3 regions of the Peribacillus sp. TH14 genome follow, and region 1 is predicted to be linked to each of the others. Evidence: riboswitches for the same ligand, from Rfam matches in the RefSeq annotation. Region 1 holds a riboswitch; each other region holds the start of a gene.
The links. A riboswitch is a leader RNA that binds a small molecule or an ion and turns the genes downstream of it on or off. The one in region 1 is predicted to bind S-adenosylmethionine.
Positions count from the first base shown of each region.

Region 2: another riboswitch for S-adenosylmethionine. It lies ahead of JFU50_RS15355 (2-hydroxyacid dehydrogenase); the one in region 1 lies ahead of JFU50_RS07500 (sugar ABC transporter substrate-binding protein).
Region 3: another riboswitch for S-adenosylmethionine. It lies ahead of JFU50_RS03890 (methionine ABC transporter ATP-binding protein); the one in region 1 lies ahead of JFU50_RS07500 (sugar ABC transporter substrate-binding protein).

Region 1 is NZ_JAEKEK010000001.1:1,528,897-1,536,734, reverse strand. Features, by position in the region: gene JFU50_RS07505 (GTPase domain-containing protein) at 1-2,637, shown strand, start outside; SAM riboswitch class I at 2,734-2,839, shown strand; gene JFU50_RS07500 (sugar ABC transporter substrate-binding protein) at 2,956-4,071, shown strand; gene JFU50_RS07495 (sugar ABC transporter ATP-binding protein) at 4,137-5,639, shown strand; gene JFU50_RS07490 (ABC transporter permease) at 5,641-6,648, shown strand; gene JFU50_RS07485 (hydrolase) at 6,933-7,289, opposite strand; gene JFU50_RS07480 (hypothetical protein) at 7,483-7,838, shown strand, end outside.
Region 2 is NZ_JAEKEK010000001.1:3,159,743-3,167,580, reverse strand. Features, by position in the region: gene JFU50_RS15370 (DUF1659 domain-containing protein) at 1-117, opposite strand, end outside; gene JFU50_RS15365 (MFS transporter) at 307-1,551, opposite strand; gene JFU50_RS15360 (FGGY-family carbohydrate kinase) at 1,541-3,031, opposite strand; gene JFU50_RS15355 (2-hydroxyacid dehydrogenase) at 3,050-4,051, opposite strand; SAM riboswitch class I at 4,195-4,285, opposite strand; gene JFU50_RS15350 (molybdopterin oxidoreductase family protein) at 4,444-6,492, shown strand; gene JFU50_RS15345 (hypothetical protein) at 6,840-7,475, shown strand; gene JFU50_RS15340 (sporulation protein) at 7,525-7,779, opposite strand.
Region 3 is NZ_JAEKEK010000001.1:766,373-774,210, forward strand. Features, by position in the region: gene JFU50_RS03885 (MBL fold metallo-hydrolase) at 1-95, opposite strand, end outside; SAM riboswitch class I at 769-875, shown strand; gene JFU50_RS03890 (methionine ABC transporter ATP-binding protein) at 941-1,957, shown strand; gene JFU50_RS03895 (methionine ABC transporter permease) at 1,944-2,612, shown strand; gene JFU50_RS03900 (MetQ/NlpA family ABC transporter substrate-binding protein) at 2,666-3,487, shown strand; gene JFU50_RS03905 (DUF1450 domain-containing protein) at 3,733-3,978, opposite strand; gene hppD (4-hydroxyphenylpyruvate dioxygenase) at 4,220-5,341, shown strand; gene JFU50_RS03915 (hypothetical protein) at 5,401-6,345, shown strand; gene fahA (fumarylacetoacetase) at 6,342-7,634, shown strand; gene JFU50_RS03925 (homogentisate 1,2-dioxygenase) at 7,678-7,838, shown strand, end outside.

The DNA of each region.
Region 1 (7,838 bases):
AAGGAAAGAGCGGATTTGACTGCAGTTCGGTTTGCTCAAGGAGAAGTATACTTCCAGCATCATGACTATGAAGCAGCCATTTTTAAGTGGGAAAACATAGAAGGTGAACTTGGTTCATGGGCGAAAAAGAATATTGCTGATGCTTATTTTGAACTAGAGATGTATTCGACCGCTGAGGATATATATAAATCCGTCAGTACGGATGAAGCGGTATTGAAAACGGAAGTCCTTCTACAGCTGTTCTCTCTTTACATAGTAGAATCAAGAAATGATTTGGCATCTAAAGTTGTTAAGGAAGCAGTCGATTTTCAACCTGATTACCCAAATGTCACCGCAATTGCACGCTCCTTTTTTGAAGAACAAAAGGATTGGAACAGTGCTGTAGTTTTAGCCGCGAATGAAAGTATCCGTACGGAATCAATGATTTGGTTTGATGTGCTGAAAACGTATATCCAGCAAGGTGTTGCTCAATCGATGGCTCCGGATTATTTCTCAAATGTTCTCGAGGCGTTATACAACCTTGATCAGGATCGCTTTGAAAAAATGACGGTTGCACTTTGGAAAAATTATAAATATACAGATTCCTACTTTGAATGGCTTAGAGTCATTAATAATTTGATAGATGGCATCGAATTACATCCAGGTGATGTATGGGATGAGCTTTCTGTCTATTACCGGGATGCTTATGCCGGTTTGCTTGAAGGAACACACTTAATCAAAGATTTGAGTCCTGTTGTGCCGAGATTGTTGGAAAATTGGTTGAAAATCGCGGATGGAGAGCTTTCGTTATTTGCAGCGGCTTCCGTTCTGTCATGGAATGAAATTTTCCCTGATACAATTAATGCACTGGTTGTTCAGGATGCAGAAAGTCTGTTAGCAAAATCGCCTAAATTGGGAGGCGGATTGGAAGCGGGCGAAAAACTGTTCAATTCCATTATTCAGTGGGCTGAAGAGAATAACTTAACAGTTGGCAATAAACTGAAATGGATGGTAGACGGACTTAAGGATACCGAAAATTTCAATCTTCTTCTTGTCGGAAGCACAGGCAATGGCAAAACATCCTTTATTCAGTCGCTTGCTGGAGAGAGTATTGCTGCCGAGGACCATTCGTCCCTTGTCAGTGTCAAAGATGGAGATAATCTGGAAATCTATGAAATTACAGATACAGATCACAAAGTCGTTGGTGAGTTAACTGAATTGGATGAAACACGCCGTCAGCGCGGAACCATTGTCGACGTGACCCTTATTAGTGACTACCTAAAAAATAATCGCCTGCGTTTACTTGATACACCAGGGTTCAATGGGGAAAAAAGTGTAGACTCTGATTTCCAAGGGTATTTACAGGGCAGCGATGGATTGATGTTTGTTCTCGATGCACGAGCGCCTTTCACCGGTAGTGAACGAGATTTGTTATTGGAAATTCAAATGATGGCACCGAAACTTCCGATTCATTTCTTACTAAATAAGATGGATACGATTTACAGTGACCAAGTGGCAGTCCGGATGGAAGATGAAACATGGGATAAAGTGAATGCGTATTTCCCGAACGCAAAAGTATTTGCGTTCTCCAAACTTTATGACAGCAAACAGCAGTTACAGGACCTTTCATCCTTCCTTGATTCGAATTATCAAGCTGATAATTGGAAGGAAAGAAGATCTGAGAAGATTCTTGCATTCATTCGCAAAACGTTATCTTACCTGCTAGAAAAACGGGCAGCTAATGAGCGGAAATGCGAGCACTCAATTTCTTGGAATGAGCAGATGGAAGTCAAATTGAATGGAGCCGTCAATCAACTGGCAGATTTGGAAAAAGAAAAAAGTGAAAATATCATAAGGTCGTATCGTTCAATTAAAGAAGAAGTGAAAAAACAGCTTTCTTCAAGAATCCCTGAATTACTAAGAGAATGTTCTAAATCATTAACGGAAAGTAGCGATTTCAGCCAAGTTCATATACAGTTGAACGATGAAATGAATGAGCAGATTCAGGCATATATTTCAGACAAGATTATGCCGCAATATTACCGTTCTCTTCAAGACTGGATTGCTACATCTCAGTTGGAATTTACACAAATTCAACAGTTTATGGATGAGATGAGCACAGGGTTCAATGAATTGTACAAAGAAGAGCGAATTACACTTGCGGGAGACTTTAGAGTTTTGGATGATTGGCGCCGTGATGCGGATCGGATGACAAGCAGTATCCGCATTGAAGACGTTAATATTTTACTACGCCGGACCCCATCGCAATTGCTGCTTAAAGGGGCAGGGAAGTTGTTTGGAGCGATTCCGCAAAATAAAGCTAATATGTACAACCGGTATAAGAAGTACCTAGAAAGTGAAGACTACCAGGATGTTGCAGAGATGATCAGTGACCGTTTCCTTACACAATTCGGATTGTTTGAAAAATCTTTGGATAGAGATATCTCACTTTTCTATCGCAGTTCATTTGCCTTACTTCAAAAAACGATAGAACAAACACAGACTGAAATCAAAGATCATCAGGCAGCACTGGAGCATATGAGAGAAAATCCGGAAGTATACCGTGACCCGATTACTCTATTTGAAGTGAAACTACGTCAGTTAGAAAGACTTGAAAAGATCGAGAAAAAGCGTCTGGCTAAGCTACAAAGAAAATAAGTGTAATAAGAAACATTTTAAATATTCAAAAATCTATTGACTTTACGACTATATCCCTATAAAGTGGTAATTACGAAAAACGTAACACATTATATTCTCTTATCAAGAGTGGCGGAGGGACTGGCCCTAAGATGCCCAGCAACCGTTCCATTAGGAATTGGTGCTAAATCCTGCAAAACAGAAATGTTTTGACAGATAAGAGAGGGACAAGTCTGCAAATCAGCTGATTAAACCTCTCTATTCTAGAGAGGTTTTTATTTTGGGATTTACACCAACCTAATTGATAAGATTAATGAGTGAAAAGAAGGGGGAACTAAAATGAGGAAGTCAATTTTTAAAAGGGTTTTCGTTTCGGTCATAGCTTCGGCTTTGCTTTTAACGGGCTGCTCTTCAGGACAAAGTTCAACAGAATCAAAGAAGGATGAAAAAGTATCTTTTAAAAATGTTCCAGAACGATTTGCAAAAGGGGAAGGTGCCAAAATCAAAGTCATTCGTAAGATTGGCGGAGATGATCATACGGCTCAATATTTAGCTGGAGCGAAGGAAGAAGGAGAAGCATTAGGTTTTCAAGTGGATACGTATACAGCAAATGGCGATACGGCTAAATTCCATGATGCAATCGCCCAGGCTTTACAAGAAGATTATGACGGCTATATTATCTCCCATGGTGATGATGCAGCAACAGTGAATGACGTTCAAAAGTTGGTTGATGCAGGAAAGAGCGTTGTTACATTCGACTCTATTAGCGACTTATCTAAAATTGACGGTGTGACCTTAACTTCACAGGATGATGAAGCATTGGCAACTCTGGCTTTTGATAAATTGATAGAAGAACAAAAAGGTGAAGCAGCGATCGCATACCTTTGGGTAGATGGTTTCCCACCAATGGTGAGAAGAAATGCGGTGTATCAGGGAAAATTAAAAGAAAATCCTGGGATTAAAGAAGTCGAAAGATTCGGAGTAGCATCTGCAGATACTTCGGTTCAGACACAAAATGCGGTAGCCGCAATGTTGAATAAATATCCCAAAGGCAAACTAGATGCGATTTTCGCAACATGGGATGCATTCGCAATTGGAGCGGCTCGTGCGATTAAAGAAGCTGGCCGCGATGAAGTGAAGATATACGGAATCGACGTATCTAATGCTGATCTTCAAGAGATTCAAGCGAAAGGCAGCTCTTGGTCTTACACGGCAGCTGTCGATCCGAAATTGATTGGTGCAGTGAATATGAGGATTTTGGCAAAAAAATTAGCGGGTGAAGAAACACCGCAAACATATGACTTAGAAGCTTCACTTATTTCACAAGAGCAGATTCAAGCTTCAAAAGAAGCGGTCAACATGGCCAACTTGTCCGGTATTGTCGAAGGATGGGGAGTATCAACGGAATTTGAAGAAGAATGGATGAAAGTATTGAAAGATCATTATAAAAAGTAAAAAACAGAGTCATTAGACACTCTCTTTCTAGTGAAGAGAGTGTCTGTTTAATAGGGGGAATGGGCATGAGCACACAACTAGAAATGAAAAAGATATCGATTGGATTTCCGGGAGTAAAGGCGCTTAGTGAAGTTGATTTTTCAGTACAATCAGGGACAGCCCATGCAGTGGTCGGCGCAAACGGAGCAGGGAAATCTACGCTAATGAAGGTCTTATCGGGCGCTCATGCCCATTATACAGGTGAAATTTTTCTGGATGGAAAGAAGCAGGATATCCGTTCACCGAAGGCTGCACAGGAACAAGGTATTCAAATTGTTTATCAGGAAGTAGATACGGCACTCATTCCTTATTTAACTGTTGGGGAAAATGTAATGTTGAATGATACGGTGCAAAACATGGGCAAAAAACAGATGGTCCATTGGAAAGAGTTGCATAGAAAAGCCACTTATATCCTGGCAGAGATGAAAATTGGTGTCTCTTCGAAAAAGCTGGTGAGAGATCTTACCTTGGCTGAAAAACAGATGGTTCTGATTGCAAGAGCAGTCTCGACGGAATGCAAATTCCTGATCCTCGACGAACCAACTGCTCCGTTAAGTTATACGGAGACGTCAGAACTATTTCGAATTGTAAATGAATTAAAGCAAAGAGGCGTTGGCATCATTTTTATTTCCCATCGTCTTCCAGAGATTTTTGAAATTTGTGAAGAAATTACGATTATGAGGAATGGGAAAAGTGTTGCATGTCGAGAAGTAGCGGATATTACCCAAAACGAAGTGGTCGAGGGAATGCTTGGGAAAACAATGGATGAACAGTTCCCTGTTGTAAATGCTGCGATTGGTGAAGTTGTTCTGGAAGTGAAGGGACTGTCAGATGCCGAAAAAGTTAAAAATGTTAGCCTTCATCTAAAAGCAGGAGAGATTGTTGGTTTGGCAGGATTGGTTGGAGCAGGGAAAACAGAGCTGTGTAAAACCCTATTCGGTCATACTGCTATCACAACAGGGGAAGTCGTGATGAATGGTAGAAAGCTTTCATTGAAAACACCGTATCATGCAGTAAAAAGTGGTCTAGCACTTGTACCGGAAGAACGCAGGAAAGAAGGCATTCTTGTTCAGGAATCAGTTGCAACGAACTTGACTGCAGCAAGTGTCGGAAAATTCAGCAAGATATTCAGCTTTGTAGATCGTAAGGCGGAAAAGAAAAAAGCGAAGGAAATTATTACGAGTCTTGGTATTAAAACCCCTTCAGAGGAAGCTAAGGTTGAAAACTTGTCAGGTGGTAATCAACAAAAGGTCGCTATCGGAAAGTGGCTGATTGCTGATGCAGATGTATACATATTTGATGAACCTACAAAAGGCGTCGATGTAGGGGCCAAGAAGGACATATTCGAATTGATTGCCCAACTTGCCAGAAATGGGAAGGCAATTATATATGCATCATCTGAGTTGTCTGAAATCATCGGTATTACTAATCGAACTTATGTGTTATATGGTGGAAAGACAGTCATCGAATTAGAGACAAGCAAAACCAATGAAGAAGAACTACTATTCTACTCAACAGGAGGCAAATAGGATGAGTACACCGATTCCTGTTCTCACACAGACAACAAAAGCGAAGAAAAAAGTAGACTTATTCGACTTTTTCTATAAATACGGCACAATCTTGACGATTATCATTTTGGTTGGGATATTTGCCGTTTCAAATCCATCTTTCATTCAAGCTAATAATCTAATTAACATTCTGCGTTCTATTTCAATCGTGACCATTATTGCGATTGGAATTACGATATCCTTAACTGTGGATGGTTTTGACCTATCCGTTGGTTCTGTAGCATCATTGGCTAATGCGATCGTCATTTCGATGTTTGTTTGGTTTTCGCAGGATACCCTGATTGCCATATTAGCTGCAATCGGTGCGTCGCTTGTAGTAGGAGCATTAAATTCATTCATGATTGTAAAATTGAGAATTCCTGACATGCTTATGACATTAGCGACCATGTTCATCATCCAAGGGATTGCTCTTACCTATACAAAAGGAGCAACGGTTTCACAAAATATGGTCATGCCTGATGGAACGTTCGCTGAAGGACTGATCAGCCCATTTTTCGCTAAGATTGGACAGGTCCCTTGGATTATTCTGATCATGGCAGTCATTGTGATAGCTACCCATATCTTTTTGACTTATACCAAGCACGGTCGTTATATGTACATTATTGGGGGAAATAAGGAAGCTGCCAGACTTTCTGGAATTTCGGTAAATAAATACAAAGTACTGGCCTATCTCCTTTCGGCTCTCTTTGCCGCAATCGGGGGAATTGTCCTTGCTTCCCGTGTCATGACATCCGAAATCAATTCCGGGTCTCCTTACTTAATGGATGCTGTTGCAGCAGCATTTATTGGTTCATCCGTTCTAGGAGCAGGGAAACCGAATGCCTTCGGAACCTTCATCGGTGCAGTCCTGATTGGAATCCTTCAAAACGGACTGATTATGATGTCTGTCCCATACTACGCGATGGACATCGTTAAAGGAACCGTACTTGCCCTAGCGCTAGCGGTTACCTATTATAAGCAAAAACACTAGACTTATGTGTGAATGACACCTTATTTTTCATCGTAAAGTAATCCGCAAAACGTTAAATATACCAGAATCGTTACCTATTGAATGCAACAGTTCTGGTATATTTTTATTTTGGATTATGCATTTCCAAAACTAATACCATCATAATTTTCTTCCTGTAAAACTCCAAACACTCTGATCGTGATGTACCCCATGTGTTAAATCACTTTCTTTCGAAGATGCTTTTTTCATCCTCGTTCTTTTAAAAAATAGAAACTTGATATTTCAGGTTCTGTTTAATTATTCTCCTATTTAAAGTTTTGGATTTCCTCGTTGCCTTTGAATTTGTTATCTGCCAATATGCCGATTTCTTCAATATGCTTTCGGGCTGTTTCATCGCCTAATTTATATATGATGGCGTACAGCTTTTTCATAGCTTCATCGTATTTATCATTTGCCCGGTCATGATGATAGAGAAGATAAGGTACATGAGAACGAGCGTATGACTCCAAGTCATCTGTTCGATGTTCCTCTAGGCATTGCTTTAATTCTGCTAGTTCTTCATCTGTAGCGTGTATAGTAAAGCTTGGATTTTCCTCAAGTTTTTTTCCTAGTACATCGCCGCTGACCAAATCCACATGATAGGTCTGTTTTTCCTGCATCATTTTTTCATCACCCTTTCAAGCGTTTATCTATGATGTACCACTATTTGTAAAAATATAATCATAAAAGTGAACATTCTCCATAATAAATCGATAGAGATAAAGATGTCAGATATTTCTTGTAAAATCGGGTAAGATAGATTTATAGAATAATATGGAAGTGTATGTGTATTCAGTAAAAGTGAGGAGTGACTTTTTGAAGAGATTACTCATATTTATTTTAATGATGGCATTAATTGTTTCAGGCTGTACAACCAGGAATTACGATTCCAACATGGAGCTAGGAAAAAGTCAGGTGGAAGAGGAAAATTATTTAGAGGCCCATGAGGCATTTGAATTAGCGTATAAAGAAGACCAAACAGGGGAGACGAAAGAGTTAATGGAACTTTGCGTCCTTTTGGCAGATGGAATGAAGAAATACGAGGAACAAGATTTTGAGGCGGCTCAAGTGTTTTTTGAAGAAGCTGCTGCATATAAGGCAAATTATGAGAAAGGTAAACTCATGGTACAAAAGGCAATTGGAATGTCCTCAGAAACTGGAGAAGCCAGTGC
Region 2 (7,838 bases), 1.6 Mb from region 1:
CGCCTCAACCTTGATGTTCGAAAATGACCTACGCTTGAAAACAATAGACCCCTTTTCATTTAATCCCGTCTCAAAATCAATCCTTAACGTACTTGATACTGGAATTTGGTTTGCCATGTCGCTCACCTCCTTTCACACTCTATATAAACTTTTACGAGGTGAAAGTAGCATGGTGGTGAAAGTTTTTTTATTTTCATTTAATGATACGCAGCTGTTATAAATAAAAATAAAGAAGCCACAATCCAATATTGGAATGTAGCTTCTTCCTATTAATAAGAAAAGGTGATTTTAAGTCACCATGTTTCATTATGATGCAAGTGGATCCGTTTCTTTTTTCATTTCATCCTCTTCTGGTAAACGAATGAATTTAACAATCACCGCACTAGCTAGATAAAGGATCGCAAAAATCCATACAACCCCTTCTGCTCCAGCCGAACCGATAAAAGTCATGGCTATAGCAGGTGCAACGAATGAAGACAAACCGGCCGCAAAATTCAAAATAGACATGGCCGCTCCTTTGTCTTCACCTGCAACGGATGGAACCAATGCACCTATAGGTACATAACCAGCTAAACAAGCACCCCATATAAATCCAACAATACTAGTTGCAATGAGGTTTCCATTTGTGATCATTGGTGTGTAATATAATAGAAGGGTAAAAATAGCACAACCGACTCCACCAAACCAGATGATTGTATTTTTCCATCCGAATTTATCTCCAACGAAACCAAAAACCAAATTAAAAATAATGTTTCCTAAGAAGATCGTACCCCATAATTGTAACCAGACAGATGTTTCAATTCCATGTTCAGCCATATGCATGGGTAAGAAAACCGGAAATCCATATGATCCTACACTATTAATAATTCTTACAACACCACCAGCAGCAACTCTTGGATTTGTTTTCAAGATGGTGATGCCCTTTAAGAGCTCATTCACTGCTTCTTTTTTGCTAGATATCTGTTTCTTTTCAAATTTGTCTTTGTTGATGACTATAGCAAAAATCGTACCTAGGCATACCCAGAAAATAGAGGTCCATAATGTGTTGACATAACCTAGGTATTGAATAGCGTAGCTTGAATACCAAGAGCCAAGTACCATCATTCCAGCACAATAAGCTACCCAAAACCAACCGACAGCTGTGCTTAATTTATTTTTAGGTGATCGATAAATGACCCATGTTAAAAAAGAGTAAGCAAATAAAGGATAGCCGAAACCTTTAATAAAATAGGTGATAAGCATAACAGGATAATTCATACTTTCAAAACCAAAAGTGATAAATCCTGCAGTCCCAATAACATAAAACAATAATCCCATAGACATAGACTTCTTTGGTCCAAAAACATCTAAACAAACACCTGAAAACCAAGAAGAAAGAGCTATAGAAATTCCGTATACAGTAAAAATGGCCGCTGACTGCTGAACAGTCAATCCATTGTCAACTAAGAAAGGGCTTAACCAGCCAGCTTCAAGTCCGTCTCCCATCATAAAGAGCATAACACCTAAAAAACCCCAGCTTAAACTTTTAGGTATTCCAATTCTATCTAACATATATATCTCTCTTTTCTATCTTATTTGGATTTAAGCTATATTGGTCTTTGAAAAAGAACTGTTGAGCTTGTTTCCACTCCTCATACTTCCATTCATCGTAACTAGCCTCATTTGTAATCGCTTTGATATCGCCTGATAATACACTGTTTACCCCTAATGTCTTATTGCAGATAACGGCAGATCCGACAACGGATGCCTGATTGAACCCTTGATGAATGCGCACTTCTTTTTGAAGGAGATTAGCTACAAATTTCGTTAACGTTTCACTTTGAAAACCACCTCCACAAGCCCATACATATGGCAAATCGTAAGGAATCACTTCGCATAATTTGTCGAAATGCCATTTGACTGTACAAGCAATTTCCCATAGAGCTGAAGCTACAAAATGAGCACGGGTTAAGTTTTCTTCTAATGGTGTATTAAAAATGAAGCCACCTTTTTTCGTCGCATTTTTCTCATCTGTCAGATACATGCCTAACGTTGATACACAATCAATCGTCGTAAGCTTACTCATTTCCTCTTCCATTAGTTGATAACTCTCATTTGGGTAGAAAATATTTTTTAATTTCTGATAATTAAGCCCAGTTATTCCTGGGTTTGTTTCTAACAGCCATTGATTTTTATTCGTATGGGCATTTGTCCATGCTCTTCGTTTAGAATCCACACTATATTCATCAGTAATATGGCAAATAGGGGTGGTCGTTCCAGATACGATGATGACATCACCTTTTTCGGCAAACGTGCTTGCGATAGCCAGCTGTGTATCACCGCCTCCTACTACGATTAAAACCTTTTCGTCCAATCCCAGCATCTGAGCCATATTCGGTGTAATTTCACCAAGGATCGAACCAGACGATTTTAATTCGGGTAACAAGTCTACCGATATCCCGAATTGTTCACACAACTCCTCTGACCATTCTTGTTTCTGAACATCATATAGCAGTGTTTCGGTCGCTTGTGATGGCTCATAGACGAGCACGTCACTTAATTTATAGGCAACCCACTCACTGATGCTTGTAAAGTATTTAATTTTATCCCATAATTGCGGCTGCCTCTTTTGCAGGGCGACCAGCTTTAAAGCTGAAAACAATGCAGAGGGTAATCTACCTGCCCTTTCATAAATAAAAGGTTGATTTGAAAACTCCTTTTCCCATTCGCGGCCTCTATTATCAATATTAGGTAACCCGATAAACGAGTGCCCATCCTGATCCTGCAAAACAATTCCTTGCCGTTGACTAGTGGACGTTATTGCCTTGATTGAAATGTGCTGAGCTTTAGCCATCGCCTTTTTTGCTAATTGAATAAGCTGTTTCCAAAGTAATTCAGGTGAAAAGTATCGACTATCAGGATAAAGAGGTTCAATTTCATATTGTATATCCTCTCTCTCAATAGAGACGACTTCACCTGTTGTCTCAACGATAGCCACTCTTGCATTTCCAGTACCGATATCAAATACTAAATAACCTTCTTTTATAGCCATTTTTTTCACTCTTCTTTCTTATGACTTAACTTCTAGATTTTTTCTGTTATATAGAGTTGGAATCTGAAGAGTATGTTGTGTTGTCCACTTTGTTAACGCTTGGTTCATTATTGAGACGTGATGATCCTCAACCTCATAACTTGCGCCGGCAAGATGAGGAGTAGCTAATACATTGGGCAATTTAATTAATTCATAGTCACTTTGTTCAGGCGGCTCTTGATAAAACACATCTAATATCGCCCCCCTAATCTTTTGTGCTTTTAATACTTGTACAAGCGCATCTCTTTCAACCACGACAGCCCTTGACATATTTACAAAGATTGCCTCTTCTTTCATCAGTCCCAAAAAGTGTTCATTGATCATCCCGATCGTTTCCTCTGTTCTAGGGAGGTGTATGGATACCACATCACTTGTCGAAAAAACGTCTTCTAAAGAAGCCCGAACATGATTAGGATTATCACTCTCTACATAAGGGTCATAGTATTTTATCGAACATTGAAAACTTTCAAGAACCGCTGCAATTCGCTGGCCCACGGCCCCAAACCCCACCATTCCAATTGTTTTCCCAAAAATTTCATTTCCTTTAAACTTTAAATAGGCTTGGAGATAGTCTTCATTCCATTTTTCCTCCTTCAACCATTGATTGGAAGGAATGGTATGCCTTAAAAATGTAAGGAGATTACCGACAAATAATTCTGCAACAGCCTGAGCATTACGTGCTGGAGTGAAAAAGACGGGAAGTCCCCTTTTTGTTGCACCTTCCACATCAACATTAGAAGGCATGCCACGACACACACCCACAAATCTCAATTCAGGTACTTCAGCGAATACTTTTTCTGTTACTTGATCTAACTCAGTAATTAACCCCTCCGCCTTAGACTCTTTTAATAAAGAGATCAACTCTACTTCGTTATAGGCCCTTCCATTTTCCTTCCAAGGTTGATAGGTAGCCTTTCCAAATAACTCATTTAATTCCTTGATGCCCGCTTCGTTATATGGTGCTGTTACTAGAATGTTCATTTTTACATCTCTCTCCTTTTGTGTAACGACTTTACATGTCAGTAACTCACTTCTTAAAAATAAAAAAATCTCTTCCCGCTAAGACGGAAAGAGATAATTACTTCATAATATCGTTCTCACAACAATAAAATAAAAGGCCACTCTTTCTATCTTTCAAGCTTCGCTTGCTGGAATTGGCACAATAATGTTGCCGAGGCTTCAAAGGGCCAGTCCCTCCACCTCTCTTGATAGAAATTTTACAATATTATATTGGTTTAACTATTTTTTCAATTAATAGAATATACCAAATATAATGAATTTCAAAACGGAAGTCAATATTTATTTGAACTTTCTAAATATTCTCTCCGTATGATATAATCTATGAATCATTTTTTTCATGAAAGGATACTGACATGCAATCATATAAAGATATAGAAAATGGTGTAGTCCTTTCAGTCTGTTCTCTTGATTGCCCAGACCAATGTGGTTTACTTGTACACAAAGAGGATGGAAAAATCAAGAAAATTAGTGGTGACCCAAATCATCCAGTGACGAAAGGGAATATTTGCAACAAGGTTCGGAATATGGGTGAACGGATTTATGATAGCAAGAGAATTAAGACACCTTTAAAACGCGTGGGAAAAAAAGGTGAGGGGAATTTCGCCATTATTAGTTGGGAAGAAGCGATCGATACGATCACAAATCATTGGAAAAATCTTATTTCAGAGGAAGGGGCACAAACCATTCTTCCTTACAGTTTCTATGGGAATATGGGGAAACTCGCTGCAGAAGGAATGGATCGCCGTTTTTTTAACCGCCTCGGATCAAGTCAACTTGACCGGACCATCTGTTCAGTTGCTGGCTCAACAGGCTACCGCTACACAATGGGGGGGAGCTACGGTACAGACCCAGAAGAGATGACCGAAACTAAGTTATTCATCTTTTGGGGAATCAATGCTGTAAGTACAAATATGCATCAAGTAACAATCGCACAAAAAGCAAAAAAATCAGGAGCTAAAGTCATTGTTATTGACGTTCATAAAAATCAAACCGGACGAATGGCCGATTGGTTCATTCCCATTCTCCCAGGGACTGATGGTGCACTAGCATTAGGAATCATGCATATACTCTATAAAGAAAAGCTAGTGGATCGATCGTTTTTAGAGGAATATACGATTGGCTATGAAGAGCTAGAAGATCATCTTGAGCAATATCAGCCACACATGGTTTCTGACATAACAGGCGTTCCCGTAGAAGACATATACAAATTAGCTAGGATGTATGGGGCGATTTCCCCTTCAATGATTCGGATTGGAAATGGTCTTCAGCATCATGATAATGGCGGGATGAGCACTCGGACGATTGCCTGTTTACCTGCTTTAACAGGACAGTGGCTAGTAAAAGGGGGAGGTGCAGTTAAATCCAATTCAGGATTTCTCTCCTTTAATACCGCAGCTTTACAACGTCCTGATCTCAAAAAAACTAAAACACGTACAATTAATATGAATCAAATAGGGAAAGCATTGCTTGAACCGGACAACCCCATTCGCTCATTGTATGTCTATGGAAGTAACCCGGCTCTTGTTGCACCAGAGGCAAATAGAGTAAGAGAGGGTCTAGCCCGGGAAGATTTATTCACTGTCGTCCATGACTTGTTTATAACGGAGACAGCGAAGTTTGCAGACATTGTATTACCATCTACATCTGCCTTTGAAAATACAGATTTTTATACATCATACTGGCATAATTATATCCACTTACATGAGCCTATCATCGCACCCTATGGAGAAAGTAAATCGAACACAGCGGTATTCAGGCTACTTGCAAAAGCCATGGAATTTGACGAACAAACTCTTAAGGATGACGATGAAGAATTAATGAAACAAGCTCTAAACGATTTATCCAATCCTTATTTATCGGATATAACCTATGAGAAACTAAAAAATGAACGCTACATCAAAGCAAGTAAATTGACCGATTTGTTAAAGAATTTACAAACACCTAGTGGGAAAATCGAATTATATTCCAAAGTTATGGAAGAAGATGGATATCCAGCCCTTCCTACGTATATTCCATTAGTAGAAGAGCAGGATTACCCTCTCCAATTCATACCTGGACCGAACCATAACTTTTTAAACTCTACCTTTTCCAATAATGACAAACACATCACACTTGAAAAAGCACCTAAAATATTTATGAATCAAAAGGATGCAGATAATCGAGGAATAGAAGATGGTACAACTGTCCGTATCTGGAATGATCGTGGAGAATGCGAGCTAGTGGTTTCTGTAGGCGAACAGGTCCTTCCAGGCGTCGTAGTCAGTCAAGGTCTCTGGTCAGACATGCCTGGTAAAAAACAACTCGTTAATGCCTTGACTCCAGATCGTATTGCCGATATGGGCGGCGGAGCTACATTCTTTTCAGGGCGTGTGAATGTAGAAAGAATGAATAAGGATGTTTAATTTTTTATATCTTATCTTCCCTTCTTAAAATTTTTTTATGACTAATTAATAAAAAATAGCTTGAACCTTTTTTACTCAAAATACTCCTTTTAACATAAAATAGTCCCCTTTCCATTTATGGTTGGGGGACTTTCTAATGTATAAGAATCCTCAACAATAAACTATAGTTTGAAGTGAATTGAATAAATAATTGTTTCTAATAGCTCGCAAACAAAAAAGTTTTAGAATTAAGCTTCAACCTTAAGAAACCCTAACCTAACGACGAGGCAAAATGCATCTGGCTTTAAATGGAACGACAGGTTCGCTTTTTCTGGGAAATAATATTCATGAAAGGATGTGGATGTTGGATGTCTTTAGAATGGTTCGACAGAGTAAGCGGGGAATTGCAGGATCATCTTAAATCAATTTGTGAAAAATACGATCGAAATGGCAGTTTGATCGTGGAGCGAGGAGCTAAACATCCACGTATCGAATTTTATACAGAGTTGGATGACAATGAGAGGGATTATTTTTCCACTCTGTTTTTCGATCCCCATAATGAAGAATTTTATATGGAATCCTTTGATCCGGATTTAGGCCAGGTTAGCAAGGTGATCTTATCTGATATTGAAGATATCGTTGATGCTGTCCATGAAAGCTTCCATAACTATTTAGAAGGGGATGGCATAGAATATGAATATGATCTCGATGATGAATACGATGAAAATGAACTAATCGAAGAGACTGAGATGTACGAAATCGATGTGGAATGGGAAACACCTGAAGTGACAGCCTATATTCAAGAAAATGAAGTGGAGGTCACTTATCAATTCGGAGTTGTTCAGGAAACTGGAGATGGAGTGCTAAAACGGATTAACCGCATTCGGACAGCAGATGATGATCTGATAAAAGATGAAACAAACTTTATATTCAGTAAGGAAGAAGCTAGCACGATCATCGCTATGATAGCAAGCCATATGGATTCCCTCAGCGAAATGGATTAATAAAAAAAATCTAAAAACCTTGTCCATGATTAACATGGACAAGGTTTTATTAAACAAGAATAAGTTCGTATACCTCCGATAATTGAGTGACCCGTTCTGTATCACTAGCTTCCTTTGCATGCTCAATTTCCTGAGGCAGAATTCGATTAAGGAGTCTAGCTTCTTTGCCGGTAAGCTTATCGATAAGTTCTTCTTCAGAATGAAAGTGTCCATCCTTGATTTTATTATAAATTTCCTGCGCTTCAGGATATTGATCCGTATAGTTAGACAATATCTCACGTAAGTAACCAATCGTACGATCCATCATACCATCCCTCTCAACTATTAGGTGAAAGCTAACAAACTGCCTTTATACCTTCCCCC
Region 3 (7,838 bases), 760 kb from region 1:
TCTATTAAAAAAACATATACACTCATCCCCGACTTTATTCCTTCAGGGGTCCCTTGTACACAAACCACATCATTTATCGTCTTAATCTCTAGCATGGCTTCCCTCCTCATCAATTGTATAAAAATAGTTTAATATCCTATTTCCCCCTTGTTCATTACAATAAATGTAATATCCCCCCATACTTTTGACAAGCAAATAGTATTTTTCCTAGCAAAGACCCATTGTATATTTTCCGGTAGAATCAAGGCACTGTTTGAAACCATAGTCATTGATTTAAGGTATTCTATTATGCAACTAAGAAAAGAAACAGCAAAAATCTGGCTTCGGTTAAAAGGAAGTTGTTAATAAAGGGTACTCCCTATTTAAGTTTGGACGATAAAAAAATTCACGGCTAATCATTAACGCTGAATAACTGTCAATATTACCTTGGTTGATAAAAAAGCTAAAGCATTCATGATACAGACTTTGAAACAATACTTTCCTGACAAAAACTTCACGTAATTATTAAAAAAAATCGACAAGCTGCTAAAAAGAACGAAGCCTATCTTACAAATATCATAAAAAAGTATGGCTTTCCGACCATTAACGATCAATGGTGACAATACCCCGATTCCAAAAGGTATGATTATCCAATTCTAGATTTACCATAAAAAAATTAATTAAATCACCAGAAAGTTATTCTAAAATTACAGAAACGATTGACAATATGTGAATTTACAAATAATATAGATTATATTAGAAAACTTGTAATATTCCAAAATAATAATTTACTTATCAAGAGTGACTGAGGGAACAGGCCCTGTGATGTCCGGCAACCGCCCCAATCGGGAACGGTGCTACTTCCTGCAGAATGATTACATTCTGAAAGATAAGACGAAATAATTTCGCTGCCTCTTTCTGAATGATAGAGGCAGTTTTTTATGTTTAAGGGGGAAGGCTCATGATTGAAATCCGATCAGTCCGAAAGGAATACATATCGAAAAATACCCGAGTTGTCGGAGTGGATAACGTATCTTTGACAATTCAGACTGGTGAAGTTTATGGGATTGTTGGCTACAGCGGAGCCGGAAAAAGCTCATTAATACGCTGCTTAAATTTGCTTGAACGTCCGACAAAAGGAAAAATCATTATTGACGGGATTGACTTAACGTCTTTATCAGGCAAAGAGCTTCGAAAACAACGACAAAAAATCGGTATGATATTTCAGCACTTTTCCTTAGTCAGTTCCAAAACCGTTTTTGAAAATGTTGCTTTCGCCTTGAAAGCCGCACACAAATCAAAGGGTGTCATCAAAAGTCGCGTTCTAGAACTGCTGGACATAGTTGGGCTTAGTGATAAAAAGGATGTCTATCCGGCCCAGCTCAGCGGAGGTCAAAAGCAACGGGTCGGCATAGCGCGAGCCTTAGCCAATAACCCTACTGTACTATTATGTGATGAAGCGACTTCTGCCCTTGATCCAACAACAACAAAAGCGATTTTACAGTTATTAAAAAAGATTAGTCGGGAACTTGGTATCACTATAGTATTGATTACCCATGAAATGGAAGTAGTCAAAGAACTATGCCATCGAGTCGCTGTCATGCAGGATGGCAGGATTATCGAAGAAGGATCTGTTTATGAGATATTTTCACAACCAAAGCAGCAGTTGACGAAGCAATTCATCAGCAGTGTATTGGATTTTGAGCTTCCCTCACACTTAATTGAGGAAAGCAAAGGAACGATTATTCAAATTCAATTTGAAGGGCCCACCGCCGGTGAATCGATTCTTTCCGATGCTCTACAAAAGTATTCAGTAAAGGGAAATATCTTGCACGGCAAAATTGAATATATTCAGGATGTTCCATTAGGAATCTTAATCATTGAATTAATTGGTGAGGCTGCTGAAGTTCAATCGGCACTGGAATATATAACAAATCGGACCAGTTCTGTGGAGGTGTTGAAACATGTCACTGTTTGATTCCGTCGTCAATATTTTACCTGACCTTAATAAAGCCTTTCTCGAAACAATCTATATGGTTGGAATCTCCCTTGCGGTAGCCCTTCTAATTGGTTTGCCACTTGGAGTATTGCTGTTTACAACGACCAAGAATTTAATCTTTGAAAATAACGTCGTGAATCGATCTCTCGGTTTCGCTGTCAATATTGTCCGTTCAATCCCGTTTATCATTCTCTTAGTCGCCCTCCTTCCTTTAACGGATTTGCTTACTGGATCAACGATAGGGCCAAGAGCGGCTTCTGTTTCCCTATCTGTATCCGCGATACCTTTTTTTGCAAGAATCGTTGAATCGGCATTACGCGAAATAGATAAAGGTGTGATTGAAGCTGCAATTGCTGTAGGTGCCACTCCATGGATGATCATTAAGGATGTACTTCTTCCTGAGGCAAAACCGGGAATCATTCAAGGGTTGACGTTAACGACCATTTCACTTATCGGTTACTCAGCGATGGCTGGGACAATCGGTGGGGGCGGAATTGGTGACCTGGCCATTCGGTACGGCTATTACCGTTATGACAACACAGTCATGATCACGACAATCGTCGTGTTAATCTGCCTTGTACAAATCATTCAAATGGTTGGTGACAAGGCCTCATACTTAGTAAATAAACGATAGAATCAGTCATTTTAACAATGATTTAATACAACATATTACAGGAGGAATTTCCAATGAAAAAAATAGCTTCTTTATTATCTGTTTGCGCACTAGCCCTTGGCTTGGCAGCTTGCGGAAGCGATAATGCTTCCCCAAAAACTGAAGACAAAAAAGAATTGAAAATCGGAGCAACTACCGGTCCTTACGCGGATATGGTAAAAGAGGCCATCAAGCCAGGCCTAGAAGATCTTGGCTACAAAATAGAAATCGTTGAATTCACTGACTATATCCAGCCAAATAAATCACTTGGTAACAATTCAATCGACGCCAACCTTTTCCAGCACAAAGTGTATATGGATAACTTCGCTAAAGAAAATGATTTAGAGCTTTCTGACCTTGTTATTGTACCGACAGCACCAATGGGTATATACTCGAACAAATATAAATCGTTGAAAGACATTAAAGATGGTACATCACTAGCCCTACCGAACGATCCAGTTAACCTTGCACGTGCACTTAAAGTCCTAGTAGATGAAGATTTAATTGAAGTCAAGCCAGATGTCGATCCCTTAAAAATATCGGAAAAAGATGTAACAAAGAACCCAAAAAACATTCAATTCAAACCATTAGAATCGGCTCAATTGCCGCGTGCAACAGACAGCGTTGACCTATCAGCGGTCCCAGGTAACTTCGCTCTTGCAGCAAAAATGGATCTCCAAGATGCCCTTGTTTTAGAAAACATGCCGGATATGTATCGTAATGTTGTTGCTGTGAATACAAAAGATGCAGATGCACAATTTGCTAAGGATATTAAATCAGTAGTTGAATCAGACAAGTTTGAAGAAGTAATCGATAGCAAGTTTGCAGGCTTCGGAAAACCAGATTGGATGAAATAAGAAACCAAACCATAAAATTCAAGGCCTGCTCCCTTTTTGGGAACAGGCCTTGAATTTTTCCGTCATACTATGCGAAGATATCAATCAATGCAATTAATAAGCATTTGTAGTAGGGTTTTACATATATTTTATCATAGATGGATGCTCTCTGAAGGTTCGCATGTTTCTCGGGGAAGACACAATATAATGATATAGTTGTCAATAAAAGCGATAATCAATTATTACTAATTTCATTTTCTCGTTGTTCACACAGTGTCTCCTTGTTTAAGCCTAGCTACATATTGTTCAATTTTTTCGAGAAGTTCAACTGGATCGTTTGCGACAATGTTTACACCATTTACAACTGCAAACGGCTGCATTAAACATTGTCCGCAATACAACAAGCATCTATCCTCAATAACCTCTAGACCGCTACACTCCATTAATTTATCTTTAATAGTTTCCAACTCATCTTCGAAGTTACTAGGGCAGAACTTTACACTAATTTTCATATCTAATTCCCCTTTTATTTAGTTGCTAACATTTTAAGTAGATATACAAAAAATGTGCAAGAGTACACCTAAACGCAAAAATGTTTTATCGCGTTAAAATGTTGCTACCATGATGGTCAACCGCGGTAAAACACATATTTGCGTGGTGAATTTTTATGTATTATGATGTGAACTATCACAGGCGGAAAATTAAGAAAATTCAGCTTTTTTATGTAAAAAAAACGATTAAGGAGCGGTAAATATGACTAAAAAAACAGTTGGATCTTCTAAAGCAAAGAAAGAGGAATTGTTTCCGGTTAAGAGTGTCCATTACGTAGAAATCTATACTGGGAACGCAAAGCAGGCTGCTTATTATTACGCAAACGCTTTCGGATTCAAGCTTATAGCATATAAAGGACTAGAAACAGGCTCCCGTGACCGTGTATCTTACGTTATGGCACAGGGCACCATCCGATTGATTTTAACAGGAACTCTATCAGACAGCACAGATGTGGCTGAGTTTATTAAAACTCATGGCGAAGGAGTAAAAGATATCTCCCTTCTCGTAAAAGACCTAGAAAAAACATATGCGGGTGCTATTGAACGCGGTGGCATCGCTCTTCGAGAACCATGGGTGGAAGAAGATGAAAATGGCAAAGTAAGAAAAGCAATCTTAGGCACATATGGGGATACGATTCACACGCTTGTTGAGCCAATCGATTATAAAGGTGGATTTCTGCCAGGTTTTAAAGCTCGTGAGGACAACTTTGGAGCTCAACCTTCAGGCTTAATCGGTATTGACCACCTTGTTGGTAATGTGGAAGTAATGGATGAATGGACAAATTATTATGAAAAAGTATTCGGTTTTACTGTTCTGAAACATTTTGATGATGAAAACATTTCGACCGAGTACTCAGCCCTAATGTCAAAAGTTATGATGAATGGGACAGGACGCATTAAGTTCCCGATAAATGAACCGGCTGTAGGAAAACGCAAATCTCAAATTCAAGAATTCCTAGATTACTATAATGGTCAAGGTGTTCAGCATCTTGCCCTTTTAACAAACGATATCATCACCACAGTGGCCACACTAAAAGAAAATGGTGTTGAGTTTTTAAAGACTCCTGACACTTATTACGCAGACCTCGCCAATCGTGTAGGAGATATAGATGAAGATGTGAAACGACTTCAAGAACTTAATATCCTTGTCGACCGTGATGATGAAGGGTACTTGCTCCAAATTTTCACAAAACCATTAGTTGACCGTCCAACTATGTTTATCGAAGTCATTCAGCGTAAAGGTGCACTTGGTTTTGGCGATGGAAACTTTAAAGCATTGTTTGAATCGATTGAACGCGAACAGGAACTTCGTGGAAATATTTAATATGAACCGGCCATCTGGCGTAATACCCAGTATGGCCTCCTATTATAGGAGGTGTGAGGTTGTTGTTAACAAAAGTAAATGGAATGTGGAAAGAGGAAGCGCTCAGTCATTTTATGACCGAACTTATTGATTATGCAGGCCTGTTTCCACCAAGTGCACTTCCGCTTCCAGAAGCAATTTCAAATTATCATGCATATATCCATGATTCGGACAGCTGGATGCTTGGTCCATTTGTTATTCCCGCTTCACGACTGAGTGAACTCGAACCATATAAAGATCAATTTAATGATCAATATCCACTTCGATTATCTGTTATTTTAACGAAACCCCTAGAAATTGAAACGGCTATGGGAGATATTCACCTTTTTTTAGAAACATATAAAACAGCTGGTACCATTGAGGCGATCGAAGTTCCGCTTCCAGAAAAAGTTGATTCTTCTTTCTTAGAGAAACTCGAAAAACAAACAGCCAGTTATCCGATTTATTGTGAAATAGCAGGAACGATTGATCAACTTCCATACACATTGGATACTATTCGCTTGATCAATCAAAAATCCTTGAAAAGTATTGGTATTAAAATGCGCATGGGCGGCATTACATCGGATTTATTTCCTTCTGCCGAACAAGTAGCGATTGTTATTCATGAATCCCGAAAAAGAAATCTAACTTTAAAGTTCACAGCGGGTCTGCATCATCCGATCCGCCAGTATCGAAATGAAGTGGGAACAAAAATGCATGGCTTTGTTAACGTATTTACAGCAGCCCTTCTTTCCTACTGCCATTCAATAGACAGCAAAATCATTGAAACCATATTGTTGGATGAGGATCCAACACACTTTTCGTTTACACCAGACACGCTTTCTTGGCGCAGTATATCTGTCAGTTCTTCTCAAATCAACAAAGCACGCACAGTCTTCGCTGCTTCTTACGGAAGCTGTAGCTTTGATGAGCCGCGTAAAGAACTTGGTGAACTGACTATTTTTAATGGGGAGGCACCACGATGAAATATTCTTTTATCGAAACAACACCGGAATCACATTTTCCGATTCAAAATTTGCCATATGGCATCTTTCAATTCAAAGACAAAAGCCCGCGTGCCGGTACAGCTATTGGTGAATATGTTCTTGATTTATCTGTAATTGACGATGCCGGGCTGTTAAAAGGGACCGGTGCAGAAGAAAAGAATGTCTTTTCCGCTTCTTCACTCAATCTATTTATGGAACTCGGCCGTCCCGCCTGGACTTCTGTACGTAAGAAATTACAATACCTTTTGGATGCGAACACGCCTGATTTACGTGATGATGAAGAACTTCGTTTAAAAGCTTTCCACCCATTGAAAGATGTAGAGATGCTACTTCCTGCAAAGATAGGAGACTATACAGACTTCTATGCCTCAAGAGAGCACGCGACCAATGTGGGGACTATGTTCAGAGGAAAAGATAATGCACTCATGCCAAACTGGACACACTTGCCGATCGGATATCATGGACGGTCCAGTTCTATCGTTCCAAGTGGTACAAAGGTGCGGCGCCCTTCGGGACAGCGCAAACCAAAAGATGCAGATCCAGTATTTGGTCCGTCTATTCAGCTTGATTTCGAACTTGAAATGGGTTGGTTTATTGGACCTGGCAACCGCCCTGGAGAACCAATTCCAGTTAATCAGGCTGAAGATCATGTTTTCGGGCTAGTTCTCGTGAATGACTGGAGTGCACGTGATATTCAAGCATGGGAGTACCAGCCTCTTGGGCCATTTAATTCTAAGAATTTCGCTACATCAATCTCTCCTTGGGTTGTGCCGCTAGAAGCATTAGATCCTTTTCGCACACCTGGGCCACAGCAGGAACCGGAGCCGTTTCCATACTTACAACAAACAAAAGACGGCGCATTCAATATTAACCTTGAAGTTCATTTGACACCAGAAAACACAGAACAATCAACCAAAATTACGAATACAAATTTTAGCTATCTGTATTGGTCGATTGCTCAACAGGTGGCTCACCATACCATTACTGGATGTAATCTACGCCCTGGTGACATGCATGCATCTGGTACTATCAGCGGTCCTAACCGTGAAGAACGTGGCAGCCTGCTTGAACTTTCATGGCGTGGCACAGAACCGCTTAAACTTAACAGCGGCGGTAAACGAAGCTGGATTGAAGATGGAGACAAGTTAACTATCAGTGGCTGGTGCCAAGGAGATGGGTATCGAATTGGTTTTGGTGAAGTAAGCGGTCAAGTTTTGCCGGCCCTTTCAGAGGCAAAGATTTTAGGTACGCAAAACGTGAAGAAGTAGCACCTATATACAAAAGATGACAGCTGGAAAAGGAGTTTAGTCAATGACACATTATGTTAAAATGGGCCGCATTCCACATAAACGTCATACTCAGTTTCGTAAGGACGATGGAAGCCTATATTATGAGCAATTGATGGGCACAAAAGGTTTCTCTAGTATTCAGTCACTCATTTATCATATCAATCAGCCAACACAAGTTAAGAA